Regions from separate parts of the Alteromonas sp. MmMcT2-2 genome, predicted to be linked through region 3. Evidence: predicted binding sites of a transcription regulator. Region 3 holds the regulator's gene; each other region holds the start of a gene.
The links. The regulator LexA, encoded in region 3, represses DNA repair genes until DNA is damaged. The targets are predictions, from matches to a motif close to TACTGTATNNNNATACAGTA.
Positions count from the first base shown of each region.

Region 1: the regulator LexA is predicted to act here: its motif matches at 1,487-1,506, upstream of MHM99_RS00450 (YebG family protein).
Region 2: the regulator LexA is predicted to act here: its motif matches at 2,547-2,566, upstream of MHM99_RS19390 (S24 family peptidase).

Region 1 is NZ_JAKRFA010000001.1:98,615-104,872, forward strand. Features, by position in the region: gene rplI (50S ribosomal protein L9) at 186-638, opposite strand; gene rpsR (30S ribosomal protein S18) at 665-892, opposite strand; gene rpsF (30S ribosomal protein S6) at 904-1,305, opposite strand; gene MHM99_RS00450 (YebG family protein) at 1,552-1,839, shown strand; gene MHM99_RS00455 (ABC transporter ATP-binding protein) at 2,062-2,865, shown strand; gene MHM99_RS00460 (ABC transporter permease) at 2,865-4,190, shown strand; gene MHM99_RS00465 (PAS domain-containing methyl-accepting chemotaxis protein) at 4,320-5,891, opposite strand; gene MHM99_RS00470 (ATP-binding protein) at 6,048-6,258, opposite strand, start outside.
Region 2 is NZ_JAKRFA010000061.1:1,869-8,126, forward strand. Features, by position in the region: gene MHM99_RS19360 (HD domain-containing phosphohydrolase) at 1-126, shown strand, start outside; gene MHM99_RS19365 (winged helix-turn-helix domain-containing protein) at 211-639, shown strand; gene MHM99_RS19370 (EAL domain-containing protein) at 640-1,329, shown strand; gene MHM99_RS19375 (hypothetical protein) at 1,341-1,526, shown strand; gene MHM99_RS19380 (hypothetical protein) at 1,588-1,863, opposite strand; gene MHM99_RS19385 (transposase) at 1,872-2,411, opposite strand; gene MHM99_RS19390 (S24 family peptidase) at 2,577-2,984, shown strand; partial or broken gene MHM99_RS19395 (Y-family DNA polymerase) at 2,984-4,239, shown strand; gene MHM99_RS19400 (serine protease) at 4,281-5,459, opposite strand; gene MHM99_RS19405 (SprT family zinc-dependent metalloprotease) at 5,566-6,258, opposite strand, start outside.
Region 3 is NZ_JAKRFA010000001.1:364,748-371,005, reverse strand. Features, by position in the region: gene MHM99_RS01560 (diguanylate cyclase) at 1-679, shown strand, start outside; gene MHM99_RS01555 (hypothetical protein) at 852-4,412, shown strand; gene lexA (transcriptional repressor LexA) at 4,525-5,151, shown strand; gene coxB (cytochrome c oxidase subunit II) at 5,734-6,258, shown strand, end outside.

The DNA.
Region 1 (6,258 bases), 270 kb from region 3:
CTTCACTCTGGGAATTTGAAAAGCAACGGCCATTCCTACATTCCCACGCTTTGCTAGGAAACTTACCAGCACCTTCTGGGTGGGCAATCATCTATGCGGATTGGTATTGTTCTTTAAGTATCGAACAAAAATTTAGAGCAAAAAAAAGCCGCTCTAGGAGCGGCTTTTTTCAAATACGTCAGCGATTACGCTTCAGCAATGATGATCACTTTGATTGAAGTGATAACGTCAGAGTGAAGTTGTAAGTCGATGTCATACTCACCAGTTTCACGAAGAGTACCAGTAGGTAGTTTAACTTCTGCTTTTTGTACTTCAACGCCAGCTGCAGTGATTGCATCAGCGATGTCACGAGTACCAACAGAGCCAAAAAGTTTACCTTCGTCACCAGCAGGAGCTGCGATTGTAACTTCAGCAAGCTCAGCAACTTTTTCAGCGCGTGCGTTAGCAGCAGCTAGTTGCTCAGCAATTTTCGCTTCAAGTTCAGCACGACGTGCTTCGAACTTTTCAACGTTGTCTTTAGTTGCAGGAACCGCTTTACCCTGTGGGAAAAGGAAGTTACGAGCGTAACCAGACTTAACAGTCACTTGGTCGCCCAGGCCGCCAAGGTTGGCGATTTTATCTAGTAGGATGATATTCATCTTAGCTAACCCTTATATTCGCCAAATTACTTGTGTGAATCAGTGTACGGAAGCAACGCAAGGAAACGTGCGCGCTTGATCGCAGAAGACAGCTGACGCTGATATTTTGCGCTTGTACCAGTAATACGGCTAGGGACAATTTTACCGCTCTCAGTGATGTAGTTCTTAAGAGTAGCGATATCTTTGTAATCAATCTCAGTCACACCTTCTGCAGTGAAACGGCAGAACTTACGACGTCTGAAAAAACGAGCCATGGGTGATCTCCTTAAGCGTTGTCTTCAGTGGTTTCAGTTTTCTTTTCCGCGCGATCTTGGCGAGGAGCAGAATCGTCACGACGCTCACGACGAGGCTCTTCTTTCATCATTGGAGAAGGCTCAGTCACAGCAGTCTTAGTGCGCATAACCATGTTACGTAGGATCACGTCGTTGAAACGGAAAGCATTTTCCAATTCATCAACAGCTTCTGCAGACGCTTCAGCATTGATTAGTACGTAGTGGGCTTTGTGCAGCTTTTCAATTGGGTAAGCCAGTTGACGACGGCCCCAATCTTCTAAACGATGAATCTGACCACCGTCTTGCTTTAGGATTGTGGTATAACGCTCGATCATACCAGGTACTTGTTCACTCTGATCAGGGTGAACCATAAATACGATTTCGTAATGACGCATTATAGCTCCTTACGGTTGTAGCCTCGACAGTACAGCCGACTGTATGGAGACAAGGAACGAATTGGGATGGCTGTAAGGGCGCGCATTATACGCAGCAGTTACTAATTGCACAAGCATTAATCACCTTTAGAACAATCATTTGCCCTTTCCCCAAACACTACGCTCAGACATTTAATCAAAATACTGTTTATTTATACAGTAAAATACTGTACAGTTTTTGTGTCTTTAATAAACAGGGGACCTACCATGGCCATTACCACACAGTATGTTGTTACGCACAAAGGGGTAGAAAAATTGGTAACTACCGACAAAAAAGAAGCCGATCAGTATGACAAAATGCTCGATGCAGCAGATAACCTTGCTGACTACATTCATGCGAAGGGCATCAAGCTAGACGATAGCGTAGTGGAAGAGCTCACCATCATGCTGTCTAAAAACAAAGATAAAATCAGTAAGATTTTCAAAGGCGCTACCGCAGAAAGCGTATTAGAAGATGAAAGCGCAGAAGTGGTAAAGCTACAAGCTAACGGCTGATAATTTAGGCACGCCTCTCTTTTGCGTCGTTATGATGAGCAATTAATAAGAGCAATTGCCGCTTTAGGCTGATGAGATCTGATAGCATAGCTATACGCAAAAATGTTATTTGATAACATTACCTCAACGCGGCAATGTGTTTTCTCTGGTTTTTAACTGGGTGAACAGACGTGTCGCTTTTGCTAATGTGAACATAAGACGTAAATACAGGTCGGGCTTAGCGTGAATACCATCAATAAAAAAAATAGCACTCACTCCCAGCGCAACGCAGTGTCTGAAGAGCACAACGCAGTGAATAAAGGGCGCAACACAGCGATTGAAGTTAGCAATTTACAGTTTTCGTATACCAAAGAAAGTCCTCCCATCGTTGACATTAAAGCGTGGCAAGTTTCGCAAGGTGAACACGTTTTTCTTTCAGGGCCTTCGGGTAGCGGAAAGAGCACATTGCTCAATTTGCTGTGCGGAACATTAACTCCAACTCAGGGCGACATCGCTTTATTAGCGCAGCCTTTCTCCGCATTATCGAACCGACAGCGGGACAAGTTTAGAGCACGCAATATCGGCGTTGTTTTTCAACAATTTAATCTTATTCCCTACCTTTCTGTGGCACAGAACATTAATGCGGCGGTGTATTTTGCAAGTACAAACGTCAGCAAGACAGCATCAGACGCAAAGCTTCGTCATTTACTGGACAAGCTACAGCTGCCTTCTCACGTGCTGCATGCGAAAGCTGACGCATTGAGTATTGGTCAGCAGCAGCGCGTTGCCATTGCCAGAGCACTGATTAACGACCCACAATTATTAATTGTCGATGAACCTACCTCTGCCCTAGATACCGATGCCAGAGATAGTTTTATGTCGCTGCTAAAAGACGTTGCAGGTGAAAGCACCATGATTTTTGTTAGTCACGATAAAGCCATGGAGAGTTATTTCGACCGCCACTGCAGCATGAGTGAATTAAACCCAAGTACAAACCACATAAAAACGCGAGGCGATGAGGCCACAAAAGCACAGGAGCGTGCGTAATGCTAAGTACCATTGCTATTGAAAGCTTAAAGCGCAGGAAAACAACGGCAATCCTCACACTTTTAAGCATTACCATCAGCATTAGTTTACTTTTGTGCGTGGACATTATTCGCACCCAAGTTAAAACCAGTTTTACGCGCACCGTTTCTGGTGTAGATCTTATTGTTGGCGCACCAAGTGGACAGCTTAATTTACTCCTGTCATCAGTGTTTAATATAGGCACTCCCACCAAAGGTATTGAATATAAAAGTATTGCGGCGCTTCAATCTAACAAGCAGGTATCGTGGCTTATCCCACTATCTTTGGGTGATACCCACAGAGGTTTTAGAGTAGTAGGTACGACCAACAGCTTTTTCGACCACTTTAAATACGGTGATATGCAATCACTTGAAATGGCAGCAGGCTCGACATTTACGCAGCCACTGTCTACCGTTATTGGCGCAGATATCGCCAAATCATTGGGGTACAAGGTAGGGGATAAGATTATTATTTCCCATGGTCTGGGTAGCGTATCGTTCAACAACCATGATGATCACCCTTTCACTATCTCAGGCATAGTTAAGAAAACCGGTACGCCCGTAGATAAAGCCGTATACGTTACCCTACAGGGACTTGAAGAAGCCCACACAGGACCTAAACATTCGCCCACCTCAATGTTAGGCCGTAAATCTGCTGACAAGGCGAACGAGCATGAGCATGAGCATGAGCATGAGCATGAGCATGACGAGCATACAAAAGAACATGCAGTTTACAATAGCGAAGCGTTTACGCCTGAGTCAGTATCCGTGGTGATGCTGGGGCTTAAACATCGGGTAACTGCACTGCAGCTTCAGTATCAAATTAATCAAAGTAAAAAAGAGCCGCTAATGGCTATTCTACCGGGCATGGCACTCGCAGAACTTTGGCAAATTATGGGAAATGTTGAATCGCTATTGCTTGGCCTTTCCGGTCTTATCGTCATCTGCGCGCTTATTGGGCTTGCGACTATGCTGCTAGCAACGATGAGGGAGCGTTATCAAGAAATCGCCGTTTTACGAACTATAGGCGCAGGACCGTTTACCTTACTGCTACTCATACAGATTGAAGCGATGCTGCTTACGATTGTGAGTGCCGCACTGAGTTTAGGCTTGGTAGCTGGGCTTATGAGCGCACTAAAACCTTGGTTAAGCAGTACCTATGGGTTGTTTTTAAGCAGCCCGCTGTTTGGACAAAGCAGTGTTATTATCATTTTACTGATACTGGGGTGCACATACTTGGTTTCACTATTCCCCGCTGTGGCGGCCTACAGACGCGGCCTACACGCGGGACTAAACGCGAACTCATAAATACCCATGCCTACAGCGTTGTTTCGGGTTTTGTCAGCTTCTATTTAGCCCCACATCTGTGCGCAAATAGGCAATAGGTCTTTTAATGGAGCGAGCTTAAGCGAGCTGGAGTGAGTATTACTCTCCTACTCACTTATCTATACTGAAACGCAATATTAGCTCGTGAACCTGATTAACCGTTGCGCGCAAATCGTGGCTTGCTGCAAGCGATGCTTCAGATGAACGCTGGGTTTCAGACGCGCCGTCAGCGACTTCTACTAACTGCTGGTTAATATGCTCTGCCACCGTGCTTTGTTCTTCTACCGCTGAAGACATCTCTACCGTGGCATCAGCGATACCTTTCACTGCATTGTTAATTTCAAACAATGCACCTCGGGTTTCTTCTACTATAGCGCTGCCGTGCTCAGCTGAAGCTAGCCCTTCCGTCGATACCCTTACAGCTCGATCAGAACGCTCAGCCAATTCATTAATGATGTTGTGGATTTTATCGGTCGATTCGCGAGTTTTCGAAGCTAAAGTACGAACCTCATCGGCAACAACCGCAAAACCTCTTCCTTGTTCGCCAGCCCTTGCAGCTTCAATCGCAGCATTAAGCGCTAACAGGTTAGTCTGCTCAGCGATGGTCGAGATGATATTGGCCGCTTCGCCAATATCGCTGGTTGACTGAGCCAACTCTGTCACTGTGGTAGAAATAGACTCTACCGCCTCGCGCAACGCTACGATCGCCTGCATGGCTTGTTCTGCTTTTTGGTTGCCTGTCTCTACATTGGATGCCGCTGTCCTTGCGCTCTTTGCGTTACTTTCTACTCGTTCGGCAACTTCTTGAATCGCTTGACTCATTTGTGTTACCGCAGACGCAATTTGCTGTGTAGCTTGATTTTGCTGAACAACCGCGGCACTGGTGCTTTCTGCTTGCTCATGCGTGGTGTTAGCAATTGATTCGAGCCCCGCTGACGCATCTTTAATTCGGGTTAATGCCGTGCGATTTCTGGCAAGTTCACACCCCAGTGCAAGTTTGGCTTGGCTTATGTGAGGGGGGTCTGGGAAGTAGGTTTGTGCCACCGTTTCATTCGCGTAGCTTTCTGGGCTAAGAGAAAGCAGCGCGCCCCAGTCTTTTCTTGTCTTGGCTTCTTGAGCAATCATTAAAACTATAGCTCCAAGCAGCGCAATGCCAGCCGCAGCGGCGCCGTGGGTAAATGCAAGAGCTATTACTAAGACAGCACTTATCAGCAACGTAGGCGCCAGATGCATTAGGTTTTGAGCTAAGCGCGACATCGGTGATACCGCAGATTTTCCTTCCTGCATTCTGGCGTAAACACTAGATGCGCGTGCTATTTCGTCATTTAACGCCGGCACTCGAACAGATTCGTAGCCTACTACTGATTTACCTTCATAAACGGGAGTCACAAACGCCGAAACCCAATAGTGATCGCCATTTTTTCTTCTGTTTTTAACTAACCCAATCCAGCTTTGCCCTGATTCCAAAGTACGCCACATTTCTTTGAACACAGGAGCAGGCATATCTGGATGACGGATAATGTTGTGATTTTTACCAATGAGTTCTTCACGACTGAAGCCACTTGCTTCTACAAATGCGCTATTACAATGCTGGATTACACCGCGCTTATCGGTAGATGAAATAAGACGATGATGTGCGGGAAACTTGTACTCTTTCTGGGTAACTGGCTGATTATTTCTCATTGGGTGCTTTCTCCATGTAGCAAAGCAATCATCCGTTAATCGTAGGAAATGTTGCTTACCTCCTAAGACTAGAACATAAACAAATTCTGTCTAGCAGGAAGAAAAAATTAGAGAAATTCTATATTCTATCAGCTATTTAGGAAAGCACTTTATACTTTAGGCTAGAGGTAACAAAACGGCAACGCGCGTACCCTTTCCTTCTTCGCTAGTGATATTTATCTTTCCGTTGTGCTCTTCAACAATAGTCATGGAAATAGACATTCCCAACCCTGTTCCCTCGCCGGGTGGTTTAGTTGTAAAAAAGGGCGTGAATATTCTATCCAGTGTTTCTTTCGACATACCAATACCCTCGTCTTCTACGATAAGC
Region 2 (6,258 bases), on a different contig from region 3:
TTAGATGGCGCGTCATATTTAGTAAAAGATATGCATGTTGAGAGTGGAAACATAATTGCCTTATCACAGCGACATAAAAAGATAAATATTATCCAAGAATTCAGAATTAAAACTCTAAATTTATAATTTTTATAATTTTTATAAACGTTTTATTCAAGACCAATATCGCTATTCTACATAATATTGTAACTCAATTGGAGTAATGAGTTTATGGCTGAACAAAGTTCAAATATCATTTTTTTCAATCGTGATGATCAATTAAATGATACGGGAAACATGGAAAATATAGTTTCAGAAGATAACTCTTGCAATGAACATTGTTTGAAGTGTTTTTTGTATCCTAATCGTAATTTTTCTATAGAATCTTCTGTTAAATTTGAAGCTGGATTTCTATACACAAATAAGGGTAAGTTCAAGCTCTCTTACTCTGCTGGTAGAGCACTGTGCCTCTTACACAGAAACATTGACGAATTTGTAAGCAAAGAACACATTATGAAGTACGTTTGGGGCAGTCTACCTAGAGTCCAAAATAATGTAAACGTTGTAGTTTCTGAACTCAGAACTGCATTGACGGGCACTAGCCTATGTATCTTAAATCAACGAAAAGTTGGTTATATGTTGACTCGGATGGATTTTTAAATGGAAATATTACTGCCTTTTAGAAGTTTCACTATTGCCAACTCAGAGTACGACTTAGTACCTAGACTAGAGGCTGTCACCAGATCAATCGGCGCTGAAAATAACTACTATGAAATCCTTACTTCTGTATTTCTATCGGAGAGCCAGTTAGATAGCCGGCAGTTTTTTTGTAGTTTTCCGAAAGTGTATTACTTCAGTTATCTCAGAGATGTACTCTCTGAAATGTCTCAGAGAGGTTTAAAGAAAGTCTCATTCAATGTAAATGAGGAATTTCTTAAGTCAGCATATCTAGCCATGTTAGTTGAGGACTTTAGAGGTTTAGAAATTGCACTAGAAATTTCAGAAACAATCGATAGTTCAGAAGAAAATACACAAGCGATCTGGGCTCTAACAGCTCATCCTAATGTATCAATTTGGTTAGACGACTTCGGCTGCGGCTTTTCTAATTTCGATACAATAGAGAAGTGTAACTTTGATGCAATAAAGATATCAAAAGAATTGTTTTGGCGCCTTTTCAACCAAGACAAAAAGTTGCTAAGTTGCCTACTTATCAATCTACGTAAGAAGGCTGGAAGCGTTATTGTCGAAGGAGTGGACTGTTTTGAAAAATATGTATTTTGCAAGGAACTAGACTTGCTAATGCAAGGCTATTTCTTTAGAGAGCAAAAGCAGAAAAAACTTGTTAGGTGAGGCTTTAACATATGCGATGTGCGAATGAAATTAGAGAGTATGTAGAAGGCAATAAGTACCTTACTGATCAAGAGTTGCGTAAGCTTCTTTCTAGATATTTAGACGGGCAATGTATGGTTTCAGCTAATGTATTATCAACGGCAGAGATCGAGTTTATTCAAAGCATGTATCTAGATAGCGGGTCTGATGAGCGTTAAACATATATTTCTTACAATATAGTATTTGTTAAGTAAGCGATCAATATGGACCGTAAGCAGTCTAATTCAGGTCGTTGACAGGTTTCACCAATCCAGCGGCCACCTTGTACTGACGTAGTTTATCTTCAGATGCCACGATAATGGTTTTGCGGTTAAGTTTTAGGGCAATCCCGAAGATTGTCCCATCAGGCCCTTCGATAGTCACTTTCATACCGGGTCGAATACGCGCAATAGCTTCTCGCTCTTGTTGGGCGCGTATTTGGTCAATGCGTTGACAGACCATGTCATTGAGCTGGTACAGCTGTTCCAGAGTGAGGTCGTTGATGTTGATGTTCATGTTCGCGCTTAATTTCGGTGTTGTTGTACATCGGATGTGAGTGGCGTATCGGCAAGCTTATCTTTCCACACTCTGGGGGTGAGGTCTAGAACGTCTTTGGCCGGATGCAGTGCTACACGCTGCAATACATCCACGAGGTAGTGGTAGGGATTGATGCCTTGCAGGCGGCAAGTCACCATCAGGCTTTGCAGTATGCCCAGTTGTTCAGCCCCGAGTTCAGACCAACAGAACAAGTAGTTTTTTCTCCCCATGGGGATTACCCGCAATGCCCGCTCAAGATGATTGGTATCCATGGGTAAAGCAGGATTGCTCAGGAACACCTTGAGTTGGCTTTTTCGTTCATGCGCATAATGGAGTGCCTTGGCGAAGGGAGACTTGGGGAGTAAATCAGTGCGCTGTCGTTGTTGATAAACCCACCGGAAAAAGTCAGTAACGAGTGGCTCACTGTGTTGTTGCCGGTAGGCATAGATATCGGCCAGGTTTAATTGTTTATACCTGATGTGTTTTCCATGCTCGTATTTTCCATATTTTCTTCCTTTCCAAAGCATGTATACCATAAACTAATGTGTTAATTTTTATGTTTTAACCGACAAAGTGTAGCGCTCACAAGGTATTACTTAGAGCATTTTTCACCTGAGATAAACGAATGTAATTTGACGGCTATCATCGATTGAAAATACAATAACTGTACATTTATACAGTTATATGGTTTTATGAAGGTTATCCCAGTAAAAGCGCAAGCAGGGTTAGTAGGATTTGAAAGCCCTGCAGCCGAATACATTGAAATGGAATTGAGTTTAGATGAACTGCTTATCGACAAACCCTCTGCCACATGGATAGGCGTAGCGCAGGGGAATTCAATGGAGCTGGATGGCATTTTTGATGGCGACATTCTTATTATCTCAAGAGCGCAACAAGTGAAACATATGGCCATCATTGTGGCAGTATTAAATGGGGTATTTTGCTGTAAGAAAATTGATATAGAGCGAAGGGCCCTTATTTCGTCTCAGATTGGGGCTAAACCCTATTTCATCAAAGAAGGGGATGATTTCTCGCTCGAGGGCGTGGTGACTCGTTCGGTTAGGATCCACACGCCACTTAATAAGAAAATTGGGGCGTGATGTACTTTCTCTGCGATGCCTCTGGCTTTTACAGTAGTGCTGAAAAGGTGATGCGACCTGATCTTAGAAATAAGCCCGTAGTCACCCTTAGCAATAACGACGGTTGCATTGTCGCGGTTTGCCCTATTGCCAAAAAGCTTGGCATTAAGAAATTTGTTCCGTACTTCCAAGTTAAGGATTTGATTAAAAAGCATGGCGTAGTGGTGACCAGTTCTAACTACGAGCTTATCATTCGCTTAGCACCAAGATGATGGATACTATCAGCCAATTCGCTGATGATATTTATGTCTATTCAATTGATGAACTATTCGCCCAATTTGATACGCATCTTTCCCATGATAGCTGGCTGGATTTAGGAAGAGATATCAGGCGTACAGTATGGAAAGAGGTTCGCTTACCAGTTGGGGCAGGCGGGGGGATAACTCCCACACTTGCTAAAGCAGCGAGTCATGCCGCAAAACGCATACCTGGCTACAATGGTGTCGCTGTCATAGACAGCGAGCAAGAGCGTATCAGCATACTCAAACAAATGGACGTTACGGACGTCTGGGGAATAGGAAACAGGCTAGGGCGAAAATTAAACCTACTTGGTATTCATACTGCCCACCAGCTATCAGTTCAATCACCGGCACGTATGAGGAAACAGTTTTCTATCCTTGTGGAAAACACCGTGAGGGAGCTTAACGGCGAAATTCGAATCAAGTGGGATGACGTCAGGCCCGACAAGCAACAAATATATAGCACACGGACTTTCGGCGCCCGGGTAACTGATAAGAGAGACTTACATAAAGCCTTAGTGGGACATTGTGAGAGCGCTATGCGTAAACTACGCAGGCAAAAAAGTTTAACTAAAGCGATGACGGTATTTGCCTCTAACTCGCCACACGACGATACCGCTTATTACCGCAAGTCGATTTACCACCCGTTTGCGGTCCCGACAATGGACACACGGATTGTTACGAACGCACTCCCTGCCATTATCGACAAAATATTTAAGCCAGGCGTATGCTTTTACCGGTGTGGAGTAGGTATTGTAGAAATCATACCGGCTGCAAACTATCAAGCTGACCTCTTTAGTTTGAATAACGATAACCCAAAGCTGATGAACGTACTTGACGCCGTCAATGATAGATATGGCAAAAGTACCCTTCAGGTGGCTTCAAAAGGGTTTGATAAAAAACATGAGATGAAAAGGCAGTTTTTAACAAAGCGCGCAACTACACGCTGGAGTGATGTGCCACAAATCAAATGCTGATGGCGATAATATTTAAAAAAAATAAGAAACGCGTTCGACACTCAGTTGGAGTGTTTTAAAATATACTGCAGTAGACGGTTGGCACCACCTTGGGCGTTAACCGTCTCTTTTTTCCTTAATAACTCTATTGGCATAACAGTCGTTATATATGAGTGCAACTCTCTAAGGCTATAGTATAGCTGATTATTGACCACTGTTGCTTCACAGTAAGCGTTTAGTGTGGCCTTGAATTTGTCCTTGACTGGCTGCCACTGGTCACTTTCACCCGCTTCAAATATAACTTTGCTTTTGTCAGGCCCATATACGCGTGTGAATAAATTTCTACTTGTTTTGTTCTTGCAATCAAACAACGACTCAAATTCAAATTCTGCAAACCTGCTGACCGCATCGTTTTCATAGCTAATTACCCTGGCGCCCCCCTTATACCTGAGATAATTCTCTTCTTTTACCACCGAGGCAGGATCAAACAGGTCAATTTGTACTGTTAAGCCATCATCTAAATGTGACATCCCTATTATTGCTTTGCCACCCAATAAGGGAGCCTCGTCGAACAAACTGAAAAAACTGCTACTTTCGTTGTTTAACTCATGGGAGATAGCTTCTATAGAAAGACCAAACCCCATGCTAGTTTCATCCCTATGCCTGGACGTTATTATTCCAATCAACTCACCGCTTTTAGAGAATAAGGCCCCGCCACTAGAGCCAGGAGAAACAGCAGCCGTGTGCTGAATTATATTTCCGCGAATTGAAGATATAATCCCATCAGTTATCGACTGGTTGAACCCAACAGGATTGCTTATGACGTAAACTTCCTGGCCTGCATCGATATCAAAAGAAAATTTGAATGGTTTTAATGGAAGGTCTTTTCCCTTGGTGTCAATAGAAACAAAGGCAAGATCTTGGTTCCTACTTAGCTCAGCAGATACGACATTGTACCTTTCATTTCCCACAAGGACGATTGCTTGACTCCCTCCCTTGACAACGTGAGCGTTAGTCATAAACATATTGTTAATTGCGTATATCGCTGTACCTCTCACCACTTCTACATCCATGCCGTTTTTAACGACAATCTCAACTATGTTATTTTTATATTCTTTGTATATAGTCACTGCATCTTGTGCACTGACGGAGTTAATAAAAAACAGCTGAAAGAAAAAAAGCATACTAAGCAAAGTGGTTGGTCGTGTACTCATATAATTAATAACTCCGTTTATTTCCATGTTCATATGCCCTAAGGTGAAGGCTTCACTTAACTAGTGTATTTGCTTTCTCAAAGTTTGTTTCCAAATTAGTAATACGCTTTTTGCCAGCTATTTTTGTTGGTTGCTAATCATTAAGGTACAACTCAGCCATTCCGTCTAACTGACTTTTTACTTGTTTCCAGTTGGGCATCACCTGTGTAAGCAAACGCCAAAACTTCTCACTGTGATTGTGTTCAGCGATATGACACAGCTCGTGCAAAACGACATAGTCAATGCACTCTTTTGGCGCTTTGATAAGGTGCGGGTTAAACAATAAACTGCCGTTTGCCGAGCAACTGCCCCACTGCTTTTTCATCTCCATGATTCGAAATGACGGCGTTTCTTTTACCCACGGTGTTTTTATCACCATTTGCGAAATTCGCTCAGACAACACCTGTTGAGACTTATCCGCGTACCAGCGTTTAAGTAACCCTTTCACCTTAGTCTGCCGAGACATTTCTGCGTCATACAACGCAGCGCTAACCGTCACCTGGAGCTTTCCTCGATAGAGCTTAATGTCCGAACGTTGTGTTTCACTGGGGCTCACTTTCAACACATAGCGACGTCCAAGGTAGAACTGAGTTTCACCACTGACATATTGCCTTGGCAACACCATGGACTGTTGTTCGGCAAACTGCTGTAGATTGTCCCAAATCCAACGGGCACGTTTTGTCACGATTTGATGAATATCATCATTCGAGGCGTCATGTGGCGCTGTCGCCACAACCCTAAGGTCTGGGTGTACCTTTAAGGTGACCTTTCTGCGGGGCGACGTAGA
Region 3 (6,258 bases):
TAGCCGATTTTTAGGCCTACCTATAAAAGTGAAAGATAAAGTAGTGGGAATGGTCGGTTTAGCGAATAAGTTTGATACCTACACTGACGAAGATGCTGAGTTTCTACAGCCCTTTTTAGATGCATTGGCTGGCTTGTTCTACGCAGTAGAGCTTGAGGAAGCCCGAGCCGTTGCTGAAGAGAAGCTTAGGCATTTGGCGATGACCGATTCTTTAACGGGCCTTTATAACCGACGCGCGTTCCTTGACGAGTGCATTTCATTTTCAAAACAACATTGTCGTGGATGTGTTGCTATCGTCGATATTGATCACTTCAAAAAAGTAAACGATACCTACGGTCACGATGCTGGAGATCAGGCGCTTATTGCTGTTGCGAGAAAAATAGCTAAACATAATCAAACGCCAAATGTCGTGGCTCGATTAGGAGGAGAAGAGTTTGCAATAGTCATGATAGGTGACAAGAAAGAAGAGATCCATAGGCAGCTAGAAGCACTGCGCATTGCTGTTGAAGAAGGAAGGGTGACCTACAAGACAGACACGATGAATTTATCGATCAGCATCGGCGCAACATTTATCAAAGACACCTTTGAGGCGGATTTCAGCGCCCTCTTATCGCTTGCTGACAAGGCGCTGTACAGAGCCAAGGAGCAGGGCAGAAACCAAGTCGTATGGGATGAATAATAATAGTACGTGGCTTCGCCTACATTAAATATAAGCGTATACGCCCAAGGCGCTGTTGCTAGATTGATAAAGTTAAGTTATAAAAAACGAATATTTTATTAAACTTAATAATTAGGCATGTTTTGAGCTTTTAACTAAAAAGCCAACATGCCTTTTAAATCAGGGACGATGTATGAAAACTTCGCGCTTGGGTTTTTCTGGCCTTTTTTCTCTTGTAGCTCTAACTGCGTGTGGTGGCGGAGGTGGCTCTGATTCTTCTCCACCTACAAACCCACCACCTCCACCTGAGCCGACAGCACTAGAAATTTTATCAAATCCTTTAGATTACTCAGTGTCACGACTAAACTCGGCGGCAACCACCTATGCTGATGCGAACTACAGTGGAGAAACGAAAGTCTCTACTGTGGATATCAGCGCAGTACAAGAGGTTTACATCACGCTCTTTGGTGACAATACAAGTGGCTCACCCTATGTAGATCAATATGATATCTACACCTTCCTAGATGAGAACGGCAACGTTGAAGGTACGACCGAGTGCTATGAATCAGGATCAGTAACATACTCAGGTAAGCTTGATGAAGACACGGGTAAAGGAACGATTACTGTAGACTATGATCAGTGCATTCAATATTACGACTCCACTCGGTATGACGGACAGTTTTCGCTAGTTATTACTGACGCAGGTGAAAACAGCTCCGAAGTAACGTCTTATTTCACTACTTTGTCTATGCTAGACGGTGGCGTGCGCACAACATTAAAAGGCTACTTAAGTGTTGATTTTCGCTACCGCCCACAAACAGGTACGTTTTATGAAGAGACGAGGCAGTATCTTACTGTCACGCACAATGGTGAAACTTACAAGGTCAGTGGCACATCAGCAGAAGGGGTGACAAACAACACCTTCGTGTCTGAACTTAATGGTTCAATCTACATTGCGTCTAAAGGCAAATTGGACTTTGCATATTCTTCTGATCAGGGCGACCTTCCCTATTCGTCATCTGGCTCGCTGGTCGTAAAAGGAGATAAAACGGCTGGAATTGACGTTATTGATGGCGCAGTTCGCTATGGCGAAGATAACAACGGCGATGATATTTACGATGTAGGTGTATACTTTAATAATCTAACAGCGTTTGCCAGCGGAAATCATACTGGCCTTGCGCTTTCAGATATCGATGCGATATCCGTACCTCCTGTAGTGAATCAGCCTTATTACTATGCCTATGAGACTGTCTATACCACAGATGAAGTCACCGTTGAGCCTGGCTACTATCATGATTCAGATACTCCCGACTCAGAGCTGGTGATTTCGTTTCGCTGGTATGTAAATGGTGTAGTCCTTGACGATGTTAATGGTACCACGCTCCCACCTTACAGCGCAGTCTTCGGTGATGAAGTTAAAGTTACCATGGTGGTGTCAGACGGTATTAACGTTGTTGAATCCCAGCCTACTTTCGTTGAGATCGGCAATTCTCCTATGACGCTCACTGCATCGAATATGCCTGAAGTAGTAACTGCGGGCGGATACGTAGAGTTTACCGTATCGATGAGTGACCCAGACAGAATTGACGATGACGTCGCGGGACAGCTTATTTCAGCGCCTCCCGGTGCTTCGTTAAATGCGGAAGGTCTGATGACCTGGAACGTACCTGCGAATCAACTTTTCAACGCTCAAACTTATATGTTTAGTTTCGCTAGCTTAGACGGAACTGAATCCCAACAAACGCTCGAAATCACTTCTTATGCGGACAAGGCCCCGGCTTATGCTCGTACTACTGTGATGACACCAATTTATAATCATGGCTTTGCTATTGCTTCGACCAATGGTGCAAGTGAACTTATCACGGTAAATGCTCGCAACGTGGGCGCATTTTCGCTAGAAGGTAATACGCTTAAAAATACCTATGTGTATCCGTATAAACTGCCTACTAAAGGCGAAATTAGAAGCGTGCATACCCAAGATGTTGATGGTGACAATAATGATGAAATCTACCTTCTTACTCAACAGGGATTGTCTGTAATAAAAGACCGCGAAAGTAACGCAGAAGCGGTGTTTATTATTGAAGATAGTATTATTTCTGGCTTATTTTATGACATCAATGGTGACGGGGTTGATGAAGTTGCTTATTTATATGGGAGCGAATATTACAATGCGACTTCTATTGCCATTGTAGATGTTCGCACAGGTGAGCAGTTGCAACAGTACGATATTGACGGCGTCAATAACCTTGCTTTTGGTAACGTAGATGATGACGCATCGATAGAAATGGTAACGAACAATGGTTATGTATTTGATATCGAAAGCGGTGCCAACCAATGGCTATACGGTAGCGGGTTCAGCGACGCATTTGTTGTGCTGGGTGATATGAATAACGATGGTGTAGATGAAATCATCGGTGCCGATAGTTGGAATGATATCTCAATCTACTCTGCAGTATCGAAAAGCAGTTTGGCAACGGCGGAACATGGTGACATTTGTGATATCGCCTATAGTAAAGAAAGCCCAGCTACAGAAGGAATAGTGGTTGTCTCCGAGTGTCAGTGGGGACAAGTTAGAGGTTTTGCATTAGAAGCGGGACAAATCTCTGAGCAGTGGGCTCTTAACCACAACACTTACAGTGGCATGTCACTTCTCATTGACGATTTAGACAATGACAATGTGGACGACATTATTTGGACTGGTGAGAATCAAATTTTAGTAGCGCAACAAGATGCCAACGGTGAATATGCCTTGTCAGATATAAAAGGTGCGCCGCGCGCTAGTAGATATCATGCCGCGGGTTGGGCACCTTATGGCGATAATGATGAAAGAGCCGTCTTTGTTAGCGATACAAGTAGTTACGAATCATCTATTCAGATTTTATCGGTAGATAAAGAGGATAACTTTGCGATAAGTGCTGAGGTTGGCGAAGATGTCTATAACTATAGCAAACCGGTCGTTACAGACTACAACAATGACGGTGTGGGTGAGTTACTAATAGGGGCACTGGATTATAGTTCGTCGTTTAATGTCGTGAGACTTACAGATAACGCTATTCAGTGGACACTGAACAATAATCAGAATAGTGAAATTTCGTTTATTGAAGCCATTGACGTAAATAACGACAGTTACGCCGATGCAGTTATTATTGAGAACAATCGACTTAAAGCGTTTGATATCGAGAATCAGGTGCTTATCGACTCAATCATTAACGATTTTTCAATTAATGCGCTTGCTGCCTCTGAAAAAGACGGTGTGCATTATTTTGCTGTTGGGGGCTATAGTTCGCTCAAGCTCTATAAAATGCAGGATGGTGAATTTGTTGGATTGAATGAATTGGAAACCAATTGTGACCAATTGCTCACGGTAAATTTTGATAGTGATAGCGAACTTGAATTTGCGTGTTTAAATAGAAACTACAACACCATCAATGTTTATGACGTGGCGAGCGATGCATTAGAACTCAAAGACGCTATAGCACCGTCATTCTACCCTCAGTATATAGCGGCTGTTCCAACTAAGTCGTCTAATCAGTCGATTCTCGCTATCTACCAGCCTAACGAGAATGACTATTCGTACAATTATTATGACAGCATCGCATATCGCGTGGTTGAGATTGATAATAAAGGCAATGTGGTGTGGCAAAGCCCTGGACTTGGGCTCGATAATGTTGAAGGCATGCGCACACGTCAAAATAGTGATGGGGAGCTGGAGTTACAAATTAGTAACCCGAACATGGCTCTTCTCGTAAAATAAGAAGAAAGCACTTGTCGTAGGCTATTGCAGATCGCAAAAGACGCGGCAAGTGCTTGTTATTTAGTTTTAGGTGTATATACTTACAGGAACTGTATGAACAGACAGGTCTTTTATGCGCCCACTCACAGCTCGACAAACCGAAGTTTTAGAACTTATTAAAACAACCATGTTAGAAACGGGAATGCCGCCTACTCGTGCGGAAATAGCCCGTCAGCTTGGCTTTCGTTCTGCTAATGCAGCAGAGGAACATTTGAAAGCATTGGCGCGTAAAGGCGTGATTGAAATTTTGCCTGGTACGTCTCGTGGCATTAAGCTCAATATCCCTCTTGATAACGACGCACAAGAAGAAGAAGGCCTACCGTTAATTGGGCGTGTTGCAGCCGGTGAGCCGATCTTGGCGCAAGAGCATGTTGAATCGCACTACAAAGTCGATCCTGCACTGTTTCAACCCCATGCCGACTTTTTGCTACGCGTTAACGGTATGAGCATGAAAGACATTGGTATTTTAGACGGTGATCTTCTCGCTGTTCATCGCACCACTGATGTACACAACGGTCAGGTGGTTGTGGCGCGTGTAGATGAAGACGTCACCGTAAAGCGTCTAGAGAAACGCGGGCGTGAAGTATTGCTTCATGCTGAGAATGATGAGTTTGCACCAATAAAAGTTGATTTGGCGACTGAACATTTTGCGATAGAAGGCATTGCGGTGGGTGTGATCAGAAACGCTGACTGGATGTAGTATTTTAGCTTGTTTGTATAAAAGCGGCGCGTTAGCCGCTTTTTTTATGTCTTTTGTTCCTGTTTTTTTCTTCAATCTGCCAACTTAGGTTTTATCCTGCCCAGCAAACCTGTTGGTTTTCTGCGCGCTTATTTTTATCATTACTCACGTTATTCTTTCTATGAATGCTTCAAGTATTTTCCATTTTTTATTTTGAATTTTGTTTGAAATCGACATTGAGTCATCGATTACTTATTGATTTCTTAACTAGTTAGTCGAGCATTTACTTTAACCCCGTGTTCAAAATGCCTGTTTGATTCCAAGGGCATCCCACAGCAATGGCTTTCTCTTTTTGCACGTGAAATCCCCCGCGACCATTTTAGTAAATGATTAAAAATTAACCACTTCGTTAAATTTTTAATAGAAAAGACTAGACGGCACGACATTATTGCGCAATTCTTATACAGAGATCAACAAAATAATAACAATGGCTCTAAATTTGTTTTACAAGTTGAGGTTATGGGTCAATCGTTCGCAAACCATTTGGTAGGGCATCGCGCAAATTAATCAGCGTCTTTGACCACGCCATTACGGAGGTGCTGAGTGAAACAACTAACGACCGTTTTCGCAAAATGGTGTTCTAGTATACCAATTTTGCTTTTTTCCCCTTTGCTTTTTGCGCAAGAAGCAAGCGAAGAAGCCTCTTCGCTTAATTTGAGACGCGGTGCTACCGACATCAGTGGGCAGGTATACGACCTCCATATGTTGATGTTCTTCATTTGTGTAGGTATCGCGGTTGTAGTTTTTGGCGTGATGTTCGCCTCAATGTATCTACATAGAAAGTCCCGTGGTGCCAAGCCAGCTAATTTTCACGAAAACGTGAAGGTCGAAATTGCTTGGACCGTTATTCCTTTCCTTATTCTTATTTTCATGGCGGTACCCGCAGCGAATACTCTAATTGCTATGGAAGACACGTCTGAGCCTGACATGACGGTGTTAGTAACAGGCTCTCAATGGAAATGGCACTACAAGTACATGGATAGCGATGTAGAGTTTTATTCTTTACTCGCCACTCAGCGCGAGCAAATAGAAAACAAATTTCAGAAAACAGATAACTACCTGCTGGAA